DNA from 4 places in the Lysinibacillus sp. FSL K6-0232 genome. Region 4 is predicted to be linked to each of the others. Evidence: riboswitches for the same ligand, from Rfam matches in the RefSeq annotation. Region 4 holds a riboswitch; each other region holds the start of a gene.
The links. Region 4 has a riboswitch for S-adenosylmethionine ahead of metA (homoserine O-acetyltransferase MetA). Riboswitches for the same ligand answer to the same signal wherever they lie in the genome.
Positions count from the first base shown of each region.

Region 1 (3,114 bases), 520 kb from region 4:
GCAATTGCTCAAAAGCTAAAGGAAAACGGTGAATTTACATTTGTGCAAGGCACAGAGCAAACTATTGTTAGCCCTACAGAACCACTTAAAATCGAATACTCCTATACAAAAAAGGGCGACAAGCATTCATTTGAAATTGAATTTGATTGGTACACAGGCACACAAGCACCAAAGAAAATGACGATTGAATAATTGAAAAACTACGGCAAGGGACATTCTACACTCCCCTTGCCGTAGCTTTTCTAGCGATTAATCCAATAAAAAGCACCTGGACAAACCAATGTTTCTTTTACGCGATACGGGTCTTTTAATTGCACACCAAATGGGCCTTGCTTTAAAGGTGTAAGGGTTATAGCTGTGGCAACTGCCTCATCATAAAAATCCAAGCGTATATTTGGTAGCTGTAAGGATACATATTGCTCGTGCTGTTCAGGCTTTGGCAATTGCAATGCCTTCTGCCAAAGCTCAACGGTTGCCTGTACATCCTTTACTGCAAACAGCACCGCCTCCATTGTAATGCTTTGCTGTGGATGAAGCGCACCACTTGCCTGCAATTGTGACAAGCGCTCCTTATCATCCTCCGCCCATTCAATGAAAAACGGAAAATCAATGGCATGGTCAGGCTTACCAAAATGCAGCAGCTTCCACTCTACAACAGAGCCGTCTGGTCTTGTACGACTACAAGCCTCAGGTCCATACACATCAAAGCCTAATGCACGCAAGCGTTGTCCCTCTGCCTCTATATTTGTTGTGCGCAAGGCAATTCGTGAAAACCCTTGGCGCTCCTCGTCCTGTTTAAACGTATAATGTAGCGTGTAGGGGTTTAATGCTGCCCGCTCAAATAAATCACGATCATATACCGCAATTTGCTCAATATAGCTTAAGCCAAAATAGCTTAATGTATTATAAGTCCCCCACATCGTATGCTGACCACCGTTTACTGTATGGATATTTCGTTTGTTGAAGAAAACCTTTATATTTTCTGGTGATTCCACTTGCTGAACCAAATGATCGAAATATAAAGTCATGGTCATTCCCCTTTCTTTCCCGATTACCTTTACCTATATGTCGGATTCGTTTAAAATTTATGCAAGACAATGATAGCTATTTAACTTCATTGACAATAATAACGAGGTGATTTGAATGACAGATCAAGTAACTGCTTTTAAATTAGCACTAGGTAATTACCCTACAGGCGTAACGGTTGTTACTACATGCCATGACACACAACCGATTGGCTTAACCGTTAACTCCTTTGCATCTGTTTCGATTGACCCGCTCCTTATTTTATGGTCACTCGATAAAAAATCTCAGCTCCATGCTTATTTTACAGCAGCGCCAACATTTGCGGTCAACATTTTAGCGAGTGATCAGGAGCATTTATGTACATTATTTGCCAGCAAAGTGCCAGATCGTTTTGCTCAGGCAAAGTGGTCTATGTCCTCCTTTGACCTACCGATTTTACATGATACAGCAGCCATTTTACAATGTAAAACATATCAACAGATTGATGCTGGCGACCATACTATTTTTATTGGGCAGGTGCTAGATATTACAAATTCACCAAAAGAGCCTTTACTGTATCATCGCCGTCATATTGGTGAGATTCCAAAAAGCTTTTATCGTTAAGCATTCCACAAAAAAAGGGCCACTTGTAAGCATAGGACATCCTTTATGCTTAGTTGTGGCCTTATGACATCGTTCGACTGAAATGATCATTATTTCTTCTGTGGAAATCTCTGTTTTTCGAGCCTATTAATTTGCACAATTACACCATCCTGAATCGTAATATGCACTTCACCATATTCAAGATTTTGAATAGCCTTCGCGATAGCCTCTAACTTCTTATCATCTACTTTTACCGACTGTGCCATATAATACACCCCTTCTTTTTCTTGATTCCGTTACAAAAGAGTTCAATTGATGGATAGCCCCTTTATCTCTTAGATACTATTGGCATCTATTCTATTAGTTGCCGAGGCTTCATTGGGCCAAGTCCCTCCGCCTCTCTTGATAAGAGCCCTGCTTACTTGGAAATAATTCTATAATTGTGCTATACAATTGTCAATATAAAATATTAGAAAACCTAGTCGAATACTTTGTAATGTGTTATTTATCTCGATTCCTTCTAGCATTGTATGCAGGCAATTACGCATTTAGCGCCACCTAACGATAAAAAAACTGTGCAGAAGTATCCCCTCTACACAGTTTCTTGTTGTAAGCATGCTATCAATGCTTGCGCTGTTTGTTCTTTGCCCATTACCTTAATTGGCTGCCCCTCTGCTGGTACAATCCAATGAGGCTCATCTCCGCCATATAATGATTGAGAGCTATTTGCCACCATAAATTGTGCCTGTGCTGTGTCCATACGCAATCTTGCACGCGCAAGTAAAAATGCCTCATCATCTGTTGCTTCCAGCTTAAAGCCTACTAATGTGACATTTGGTTGCCAGCCCTTTATTTGCCCTAATATTTTTGGTGCTTTTTTAAAATGAATAATAGGTGGCTCATCGGAAGGCATTTTCCCTGCCTCCTCCATTAAGTTGCCTGATTGGTCATATACTTTATCAATGACCCAATCAGAGCCAGCCGCTGCCATAATGACAATATCCACCTGCTGCTTCTGCACAGCATATCGAATTTTATCGCCTAAGTCCTCAATGCCCTCAAATTTAATCGTTTGCATTTTGCTATGATTAACTGGTAGCTGTGCAAAATAGCCATGCATATAGATAACATGCGCACCAGCTGCAAGTGCTGCCTCTGCCAAATAACAGCCCATTGTTCCCTTCGATAAATTTGTGTGCCCCCGTACACGATCCCATTTTTCAAGCGTTCCCCCACTTGTAATGAGTACGGTTTTCCCTTGTAATGTCCCCATACACTCACCTATTTTCTACAATATCTAACAACCTTTATTCTAGCGTAATGCAAGGATATGCTTCAAGAGCTACAGCACGCTGTTTTGCTCCTTTAACCAAGCACTTAAAATTTCCGCAAATTTCTTCGTTACAGGAGAGGCATGGTGTTTCATCGCAATACCAATTGTCCGATAGCCACCCTGCTTTAACGGTATAGCCTTTAACGTTGGCGGTAAATTATGAATAACAAGCT
Region 1 is NZ_JBBOYW010000001.1:1,585,721-1,588,834, reverse strand. Features, by position in the region: gene MHB42_RS07620 (amphi-Trp domain-containing protein) at 1-192, shown strand, start outside; gene MHB42_RS07615 (VOC family protein) at 243-1,028, opposite strand; gene MHB42_RS07610 (flavin reductase family protein) at 1,144-1,629, shown strand; gene MHB42_RS07605 (YezD family protein) at 1,719-1,874, opposite strand; SAM riboswitch class I at 1,934-2,020, opposite strand; gene MHB42_RS07600 (phosphopantothenoylcysteine decarboxylase domain-containing protein) at 2,201-2,881, opposite strand; gene MHB42_RS07595 (LysR family transcriptional regulator) at 2,951-3,114, opposite strand, start outside.
Region 1: linked by a shared signal. The riboswitch ahead of MHB42_RS07605 (YezD family protein) and the one ahead of metA (homoserine O-acetyltransferase MetA) in region 4 are both predicted to bind S-adenosylmethionine.

Region 2 (3,114 bases), 1.7 Mb from region 4:
CCCATTTAAACCACTCCTTTATCATCAGTTTTTAGAGAGAAATAGCTGCTGGTTAGACAGCACTTTTAACTGTTTACCCTTTAAAAAGTTAGTGTCGCTCATTTATATTATTTCCTAGTATATAGCATGGTTTTATTTAAGTCAATAATACAAATAAAAATACTAGGTTTTATTTTCGAGAAAGTTCTGACAATTTACCAAATGAGGTAAATAGCTGATGCAGCAACGTTTTACGCATTACCAAATGAGGCACTTCAAATGAGAAAATACGTAAACGCTACAACATTGCTCTTTATCTTCTCTAGCTTAAGCTTCTATTGTTTGCTCAGCTGATGTTGCTTGTGCAATTGCCTGTTCTAAATCAGCAATAATATCTTCCACTGCCTCTAAGCCGATAGATAAGCGAATGAGCGATTCGGCTACGCCAGCTTGGACCAATTCCTCTGCTGATAATTGCTGATGTGTCGTGGATGCTGGGTGTATAATTAACGATTTAGCATCTCCTACATTCGCTACATGTGAGAATAGCTTTACACTATCAATAAGCTTTCTTCCTGCTTCACGTCCACCTTTAATGCCAAAGGTAAGCACTGAACCGAAGCCATTTCTTAAATATTTCTTCGCCAAATGATGTGTAGGGAAATCCTCAAGACCATTGTAATTTACATATTCCACAGATGGGTGGTTTTGTAAATATTCAGCCACTGCCAATGCATTTTCATTATGTTTAGGTATACGCAAATGAAGCGTTTCTAAACCTTGTAGGAAATTAAAAGCAGCGTCAGGGCTCAATGTTGGACCAAAGTCGCGTAATAATTGTACACGTAGCTTTGTAGCAAAAGCAGTGGATGCTGTATCAATGCCATAACGTAGTCCATGATAGGAAGCATCAGGCTCCGTAAAGCCAGGGAACCGTCCACTCGTCCAGTCAAACTTACCAGCATCTACTACAACACCACCTAAAGTTGTACCATGACCACCAATCCATTTTGTTGCTGAATGAACAACAATATCTGCCCCAAAGTCAATTGGTGTAGAGCCATAAGGAGAAGCAAATGTGCTATCTATAATTAATGGCAAGCTGTTGTCATGAGCAATTTTAGCAACCGCTTCAATATCTAAAACCTTTAAGCTTGGATTACCATAGACTTCAGCAAAAACAGCCTTCGTTTTATCAGTAATCGCTGCATGGAAATTTTCTGGGTTTGTTTCATCTACAAAAATTGTTTTAATACCGTAGTTTGGTAATGTATTTGCGAATAAATTATAAGTACCACCATATAAAGAACTAGCTGCTACTATTTCATCACCAGCTCCTGCTAGGTTTAAAATGGAGAAGGCAATCGCTGCTGCACCAGATGAAAGTGCTACTGCCGCTGTCCCACCCTCCAATAAAGCTACACGCTTTTCAAAAACATCTACAGTAGGGTTTGTAATACGTGTGTAAATATTCCCCGCTTCCTCTAAGGCAAAAAGACGTTGCGCATGAGCAGTGTCTTTAAAAACAAAAGCTGTTGAACGATAGATAGGAACTGTACGGGTGCCTGTCACAGGGTCTGGCTCTTGACCACCATGTAACAATAATGTTTCTGGTTTAAAATCTGTCATTGTATACCTCCAAATGGTTATTTTTTTACGATGGTACCGGAGATGAGGAGGATTTTCTGTAGAAAACAAAAAACCCTCTTCAGCTAAGAAGAGGGTTGCAGTTGCAAGTTTTCCTCCCCTTATCTGCCAGATTCAAGCATGAATCTGCAGGAATTAGCACCGTAGTAAGTTCGTCACTCACTGGTTGCTGGGCATCATAGGGCCTGTCCCTCCGCCGCTCTTGATAAGAGTATGTGATTCAATTTCCATCGTTGTTACACAGTATAAACATAGAGTTTTTTTCTGTCAACCTATAAATTTTATTTTTTCCGAAACTTCTGTTTGCTTTTTTTCGTAATATGAACACATACATTATTTTTAGAAATCAATTCGAAAGGAGTATTTTTATGGTAAAAGCCGTGATTACTGTTCTTATTGTCGGCTATCTTATTGGCTGCATTCATGGTTCGAAGGTGGCGCAAATTTTATCGGGGGTTGACCTAAAAAAAGCTGGTCATGGCAATGCTGGAGCCTCCAATGCCACACTTTCTCTTGGCTGGAAATACGGTGTTTTAGTCGCTCTCATTGATATTGGCAAAGGAGTTATTGCCATTATTGGTGCACACCTATATTTTGGGGATGCTACATTTTTGACAGAAGAGCAAATATGGCTGCTGACATACCTGATAGCTGCAGGTGTTATTTTAGGTCATAACTTCCCGTTTTATATGGGCTTTAATGGCGGTAAAGGGACTGCCTCTATTATTGGTATTTTGCTTGCTGTGAATTGGAAAATTGGTTTATTTGCACTTATACTTTTTGTTATTTTATCGTTTGCTACAAACTATTTAATTGTTGGTGTACTTGAGTTTTATCTTGTCTTTTGTACAGCCACATATTTATGGATTCCCGGAATCGGCCCAACTGTTATCGCACTATTGCTTTTTGTCATCGCTATGATTTTACATATTGAAAATATTAAACGATTAGTGAAAGGCACAGAGCCTAAAGTCACCTCAGCATTTAAGAAAAAGAAATAGTATTATTATAGAAATTTAACAAACTATTACGATTGCATTTATTTGAAACGGGTACAATATTAACAATGGAGGCATTGGCAATTTCAGCCTCCTGTCTTCACTAACAATGTGCTGCGTAATCATAAAAGCATGCTCAGCATTTTTCCACAAAAATATTTATCGGAATTATAATATCCCCTATACACTGGCATTGAATTACTTACATAGTTATTTTGTCTTTTGTATGACCGTATATTTTCTCTTTATTATCTGCTTAATGCTCTAAAAAGTAATTATTTTACATACTGATTATTCTATAATAAAATGGACAGTTTTCTATCTTAATAAAGTATTGTCCTAACCGATGTTATGAATAATAGTGTAGAAAGGATGAGAAAATATGTCAGCACTGAAACAAGAAGCTACAAAACGTAATTTAAAGCCTCTCTGGATTGCGCTAGCCTTTGCCCTACTAATTATTATTACATTTTTGCCGAATAATGGTGAG
Region 2 is NZ_JBBOYW010000001.1:413,046-416,159, reverse strand. Features, by position in the region: gene MHB42_RS02005 (hypothetical protein) at 1-5, opposite strand, end outside; gene MHB42_RS02000 (O-acetylhomoserine aminocarboxypropyltransferase/cysteine synthase family protein) at 307-1,608, opposite strand; SAM riboswitch class I at 1,725-1,838, opposite strand; gene MHB42_RS01995 (glycerol-3-phosphate acyltransferase) at 1,995-2,627, shown strand; gene MHB42_RS01990 (DASS family sodium-coupled anion symporter) at 3,007-3,114, shown strand, end outside.
Region 2: linked by a shared signal. The riboswitch ahead of MHB42_RS02000 (O-acetylhomoserine aminocarboxypropyltransferase/cysteine synthase family protein) and the one ahead of metA (homoserine O-acetyltransferase MetA) in region 4 are both predicted to bind S-adenosylmethionine.

Region 3 (3,114 bases), 1.0 Mb from region 4:
CAATTTCACGTAAAGCTATTAAAACCATGCGGGCATAAAATGGTGCTGCGCCAATAATTAATGCAGGCAATGCGGCATTGGCGCCACGAATTGTACCAAGTAAAAACTTTGTAAATGGAATTAATAAAATAATTAACACAATAAATGGAATAGAGCGGAAAATATTCACAAGTGAACCTGTTAAAAAGTTCACAATCTTATTAGCCCATAGCTGATTAGGACTTGTTAAAAAGAGCACAATTCCAATCACTAACCCTAAAACAAATGTCACAACAGTAGAGATGGCTGTCATATATAGTGTTTCATATGTAGCCTCCCACATATTTTCCCAGTCTACGTTCGGAAATAGATTAGTTAGCATTTACAATCACCTCCGTTTGTACTTCGACTGTATTTAAGTAATCAAGTGCTGCTGCTACATTTGCCTCCGAGCCATCGATTTGTACAATTAATGTACCGTATGCTCCATTTTTTGTTTGCGAAATATTACCATGAACAATACTAACTTCCACATCAAATTGTTTAACTAGATGCGAAATAACAGGCTGCTCTGTTTTTTCACCTACAAAAATCAGTTTAACAAGTTGTCCAGTTGGATAATTGGCTTTGATTTGTGCTACTGTTTCCTGTGTTTCCTTTGTATCTGTAATTTGCGCTACAAATTTTTTCGTAATAGCTGCTTGCGGTGATTGGAAAACTTGTAATACCTCGCCACGCTCTACAATTTCGCCCGCTTCCATTACAGCCACACGATGACAAATTTTACGAATTACATGCATCTCATGGGTGATGAGCACAATGGTTAAACCTAGGCGTTCATTGATATCCACAAGCAAATCTAGAATTGCATCTGTCGTTTCAGGATCAAGCGCAGATGTTGCCTCATCACATAATAGCACCTCTGGATTATTGGCTAGTGCACGCGCTATGCCAACACGTTGCTTCTGTCCACCAGAAAGCTGTGATGGGTAAGCTTTATCACGCCCTTCCAATCCTACAAGTGCAATTAATTCTTTGACACGTGCCTCACGTTGCGCCTTTGGAACACCTGCAATCTCTAATGGAAAAGCAATATTTTCTGCAACGGTTCTAGACCATAGCAAATTAAAATGCTGGAAAATCATACTTACCTTTTGTCGAGCAGCTCGAAGCTTTTGCCCTTTAATGGATGAGAACTCTTGATCGTTCACTATAACCGTTCCTGATGTCGGTTTCTCTAGTCCATTTAATAAACGAATCATCGTACTTTTACCAGCACCACTATAGCCGATAATGCCAAAAATTTCACCTTTATCGATAGAGAGGTCTACGTTTTTGACTGCCGTTAATTCGCCATTTGCTGTTTTATATTTTTTTGTAATATTATGAAGCTGGATCATCGCCAATACTCCTCTTTTCTCATATAGAAAACCCCTTCACTCACAGACAAGCAGAAGGGGTTAGCGTATTTATACGTTTAACCGTTCTCTCATCTTTCAAAGAAGAATCTTTGAGTGATTTGGCACCTTTTCACACTGTGATGGTTGCCGGGCTTCATAGGGCACTTCCCTCCGCCACTCTTTATAAGAGTTCGATATATTTAATGTTTTCGTAATCTATGTGTTACTTTACCATGCCAGCAAAGTTCAGTCAATTGCTTTTTTTAATAATTCATATAAAAATGGTACGGATTGAAATGCATAGATCTTATTTGTCACTTTTCCGTCATCACAGACAAGCAAACAAGGAACACTTTCAATTTGATGCTCACTTGCAATATGCTCTAAAAAATTAATATTCGCTTTACCTAACTGCAGCTGTGGTAGTAATTGTTCAACAATTGTCATCATTTTCGATGCCACTGCACATGTTCCACACATTGGTGTATATAAATAAAATGCAGCTTGCTCTCCCGACTGTATAGCCGCTTCCCACTGCTCTGTTGACCATTCTTTCATTATTCACGCAACCTTACTTACAAAATATATTCATTATGGATGGAGAAATGTGCACGCAATAAAATCATCGCCAACACTTTTCTAGGTGTCGTTTCCACTTCCTTATAGGTTGGCATTGTACGCAAATGCTCAGCCTCTGGATAATGTCTGTCCATTAATGCACGTAGCTTATCACCTGAAGTATCTGCATCGAAAAATGTAAAAAGCTCGCAGCCCTCATACGGATCAAGCAATTCCTCTAATTGATGTACACCAATTGTGCCATTTGTACATAGTATTGTAACATTCTCATTTAAAATAGGCTCAATCTGAAGCTTATCTGAGCGTCCTTCTACTATCAAGCATTTTCCCTCGAACATTACGCCACCTCCAGTTTAGACATCCCCACTTATAAATTATTATATAATAAAAAACGCCGGTAGTTGCCGACGTTTTTTGATTATAGCTTGTCTTATTCTGCAATCATTTCTTCGTATTGCTCTGCTGTCATAAGTTTGTCAACTTCTGATGCATCAGCAGGCTCTACAACGATCATCCATGCTTTTTCATATGGTGATTCATTTACGAATTCTGGGCTATCTTCTAAATCTGCATTCACTTCAACAACAGTGCCTGAGATTGGCGCATATAATTCAGAAACTGTTTTTACTGATTCTACGCTACCGAATGGGTCATCTGTTTTGATTTCATCGCCAACTTGTGGAAGCTCAACAAATACGATATCTCCTAGCTCAGATTGTGCAAAGTGTGTAATACCAATACGTACTTTACCGTCTTCTACTTTTACCCATTCATGCTCTTCAGAATATCGTAAATCTTTAGGTGTGCTCATGCCAAAAACCCCTCCATAAATATGTAATCGATTCACTTTCAGTGTGCCATATTTCTCCTATAAAAACAAGGAGAAATGCGGTTATTTCCAAGCTTGTTCAAAATCTGATTCTTTAAACCCTAAAGTAACGTTTTTTCCATCTGTTACAATTGGACGTTTGATTAACATGCCATCAGAAGCAAGCAATTCAAGCTGCTCCTCCTCTGTCATCTCAGCAAGCTTATCCTTTAATCCTAGCTCGCGATATTTCATGCCAGATGTATTGAAAAACTTCTTTAAAGGCAGTCCACTCGCCTGCCAAAATGCCTTGATCTCATCTTTTGTTGGCGTTTGCTCTACAATATG
Region 3 is NZ_JBBOYW010000001.1:3,108,619-3,111,732, forward strand. Features, by position in the region: gene MHB42_RS15265 (methionine ABC transporter permease) at 1-361, opposite strand, end outside; gene MHB42_RS15270 (methionine ABC transporter ATP-binding protein) at 351-1,379, opposite strand; SAM riboswitch class I at 1,466-1,569, opposite strand; gene MHB42_RS15275 (thioredoxin family protein) at 1,626-1,937, opposite strand; gene MHB42_RS15280 (hypothetical protein) at 1,955-2,296, opposite strand; gene gcvH (glycine cleavage system protein GcvH) at 2,389-2,769, opposite strand; gene MHB42_RS15290 (arsenate reductase family protein) at 2,851-3,114, opposite strand, start outside.
Region 3: linked by a shared signal. The riboswitch ahead of MHB42_RS15270 (methionine ABC transporter ATP-binding protein) and the one ahead of metA (homoserine O-acetyltransferase MetA) in region 4 are both predicted to bind S-adenosylmethionine.

Region 4 (3,114 bases):
AGGCAATGGAGGGATTTGATGGAGGAATTAATCGTCCAATTAAAGGAGCTAGGCTTTACCGAATATGAAGCAAAGGCTTATACAGCCCTTGTCCAGCATAGCCATGTAAATGCCTATCAGGTTAGTAAAAATTCAGGAATACCCCGTGCTAGAATTTATGATATTTTAACAAGCCTTGTTGACAAGGGGATTGTGCTTAAGGAGGAAACAGCCGAGCAAACGATATATGCTGCACTGCCTGTCGCAGTTTTTTTACAGCAAATGCAGCAGCGTTGGCAGGCTAATTTTACATCCATTGGTACAAAGTTAGCTAGGCTAGAAGCAAAAGAGCAGGAAGCGGAGCATAAAGTCGTTATGTTAAAGGGCAAGGAGGCGATTATCAACTATTGTCAATCGCTGCTCCAAAATGCTAAGCAGAAGGTGCTATTATCAATGTGGGAGGATATGTATGAGGCGTTAGATGAAGCGATTCAAGAGGCAGCACAGCGTGTGCCTATCCATGGCATTACCTTCTATGTGGAAAACCCGATTGCTACATTGGATCAGCATCGCATGACACGCTATACAAAAAAAACATCTACACCGCATTGGTTTATTATGTCAGTGGATGGACAGCAAATGATTTATGGGCATGTACCATCCAATCAGGAAATTGCCTTTATTACAACGGACCCTGTGCATATTTATTTGCTGGAGGATTATATTTGGCATGATGTGCTGGTCAATCGCTTAATCAAGCGCGATGACCAAGCATTGGAGGAATGGATTACTAAAGAGCGACAAGCCTTTTTCCTCAACTAAAGCTCTAGCATATAAGCCAAGAAAAAAAGTGAAATCCCTTATTGCAAGAGATTTCACCTTTTCTTAGTAAAATACTTTGTCTACATTGTATTTGGAGCGGAAGACATTGATGGCATATGTTTCGTAAATTTCACGTTCCATTGGGTCTTCTATTTCATATACTTCAATTTTAAAAATTTCATCACGATGATTTTTCATTGGCGATACATTGTCTTCAAAGTGCTTTTTAATACGTTGGCGAATTTTGCGAGCTTTCCCGACAAATAATAGCTCATTTTTTTCATTATAAAATAAGAAAATGCCGCCTTTTTCGCGTGTGATTTTATGGAAGTCAATAAATCCATGGTAAGGTGTAATCGGCACATCACCAGGCTTTACATCTTGCTCACGCTGACGAATGACTACATCTGGTTTTGGAAATTCAATTTTAATCAAGTTTTTCACGTTCCTCTCTATCCCTAAAGCTATATGATAACATAATTACGGTATGCTTACCATAAAATTTCATCTAGAAAAAGTGATATACACAGCCTAGTATGGGGCAATAAAATAGGGAACATACAAATGAATCACAAAATATTCTATGAATTATTGCTATTCCTACTAGTTCATGCTACAATTCGATATAGTTAAATAAATCTTATCAAGAGAAGCTGAGGGATTTGGCCCGATGACGCTTCAGCAACCTCTAACAATTTGTTAGAAAGGTGCTAATTCCAGCAAAGGTACTCCTTTGAGAGATAAGAGTGGACGTGAAAAAATCCTTCTCATTCTATCTCGTATGGAATGAGGGGGATTTTTTAATTTGAAGCAGGCTTTACTGAAAAGAGAGAGGGGAATGCAAGATGCCAATTAATATTCCGAAAAACTTACCAGCTGGAGAACATTTACGTGAGGAAAAAATCTTCGTGATGGAAGAGGACCGCGCACGAACACAGCAAATTCGTCCGTTAAGTATATTAATTTTAAATTTAATGCCTGAAAAGGAAAAAACAGAGCTACAATTATTACGTTTACTAGGGAATACGCCGCTACAGGTTAATATTACCTTTTTAAATACAGCTACACATAAATCGAAAAATGTGAGTAAATCACATTTACAGCTATTTTACACAACGTTCTCACAAATTCGCCATCGCCGTTATGATGGCATGATTATTACAGGAGCGCCAGTCGAGAAAATGGAATTTGAGGATGTAAACTATTGGCAAGAAATAAAGGACATTATGGATTGGTCCAAAACGAATGTTACATCTGTTCTTCATATTTGTTGGGGGGCACAGGCGGCACTCTATCATCATTATGGTATTGGGAAATTTGAGCTTCCTGCTAAATGCTCGGGGGTTTATTCCCATGTTATTACTGATTTAACGGTTGATTTAGTGCGTGGCTTTAGCGATTTATTTACAGCACCGCATTCACGCCATACTTCTGTATCCATTGACGAGGTACGCAATCATCCTGATTTACGCTTGTTATCCTATTCGGAGGAGGCAGGTGTCTTTATCGTCCAATCGAAGGATAATAAAAATATTATGATTACAGGTCATTTAGAGTACGATGCGACAACATTGGCGGATGAATATCATCGCGATATAGCGAAGGGGCTTGATACGGCAGTGCCTGTCAACTATTTCCCAAATGATGACCCAGCACAAGCACCGATTAATACATGGCGTGCTCATACGCATTTATTGTTTTCAAACTGGCTGAACTACTATGTTTACCAAGAAACACCGTACGAATGGGACTTTGTGGATGAAATTGAATTCCATATTTAAGCCATTTAAAAAGTCTAATTTCCACGCAGAAATTAGACTTCTTCTTTTTTTTGTAACTTCGACTTGCGTATGACAGCGACAATAAGCATTATAATAGGTAGTAAAATCATTACAATAAATGATAAAATGGGCCAAATTTCATTATTGTAGTTATTGGAATGAACAATACTTGGATGAAGAATTTGCGATAGACCAATGACTATCAGGCCCATTGGCAAAATGAGTGGTCGATGATCCTTAATGTTCAACACTTGCGCAAGCCCGACAACACTTGTATAGAAGTACATAAATGAGCGAATATAAAGGGAGATAATCCACATAACAGCTATCAATACCTCAATACGTTCTAAAAAATAACCAATGGATATTCTTTGGGCAAGTGCATAGCTAGGGAAGGTTCGAGCGGTTGTACTATCTGGCCCTAAGACAAGTATGGACAGTGTAACCATTGTTGTTAATACAATGCCACCAATTATTGTACCAATATAAAAGCCCTTCTGCACAGAATGTTGGACATTGACTGTCAGGGGAT
Region 4 is NZ_JBBOYW010000001.1:2,105,329-2,108,442, reverse strand. Features, by position in the region: gene MHB42_RS10295 (TrmB family transcriptional regulator) at 19-801, shown strand; gene MHB42_RS10290 (nucleotide excision repair endonuclease) at 865-1,236, opposite strand; SAM riboswitch class I at 1,439-1,548, shown strand; gene metA (homoserine O-acetyltransferase MetA) at 1,647-2,582, shown strand; gene MHB42_RS10280 (GerAB/ArcD/ProY family transporter) at 2,615-3,114, opposite strand, start outside.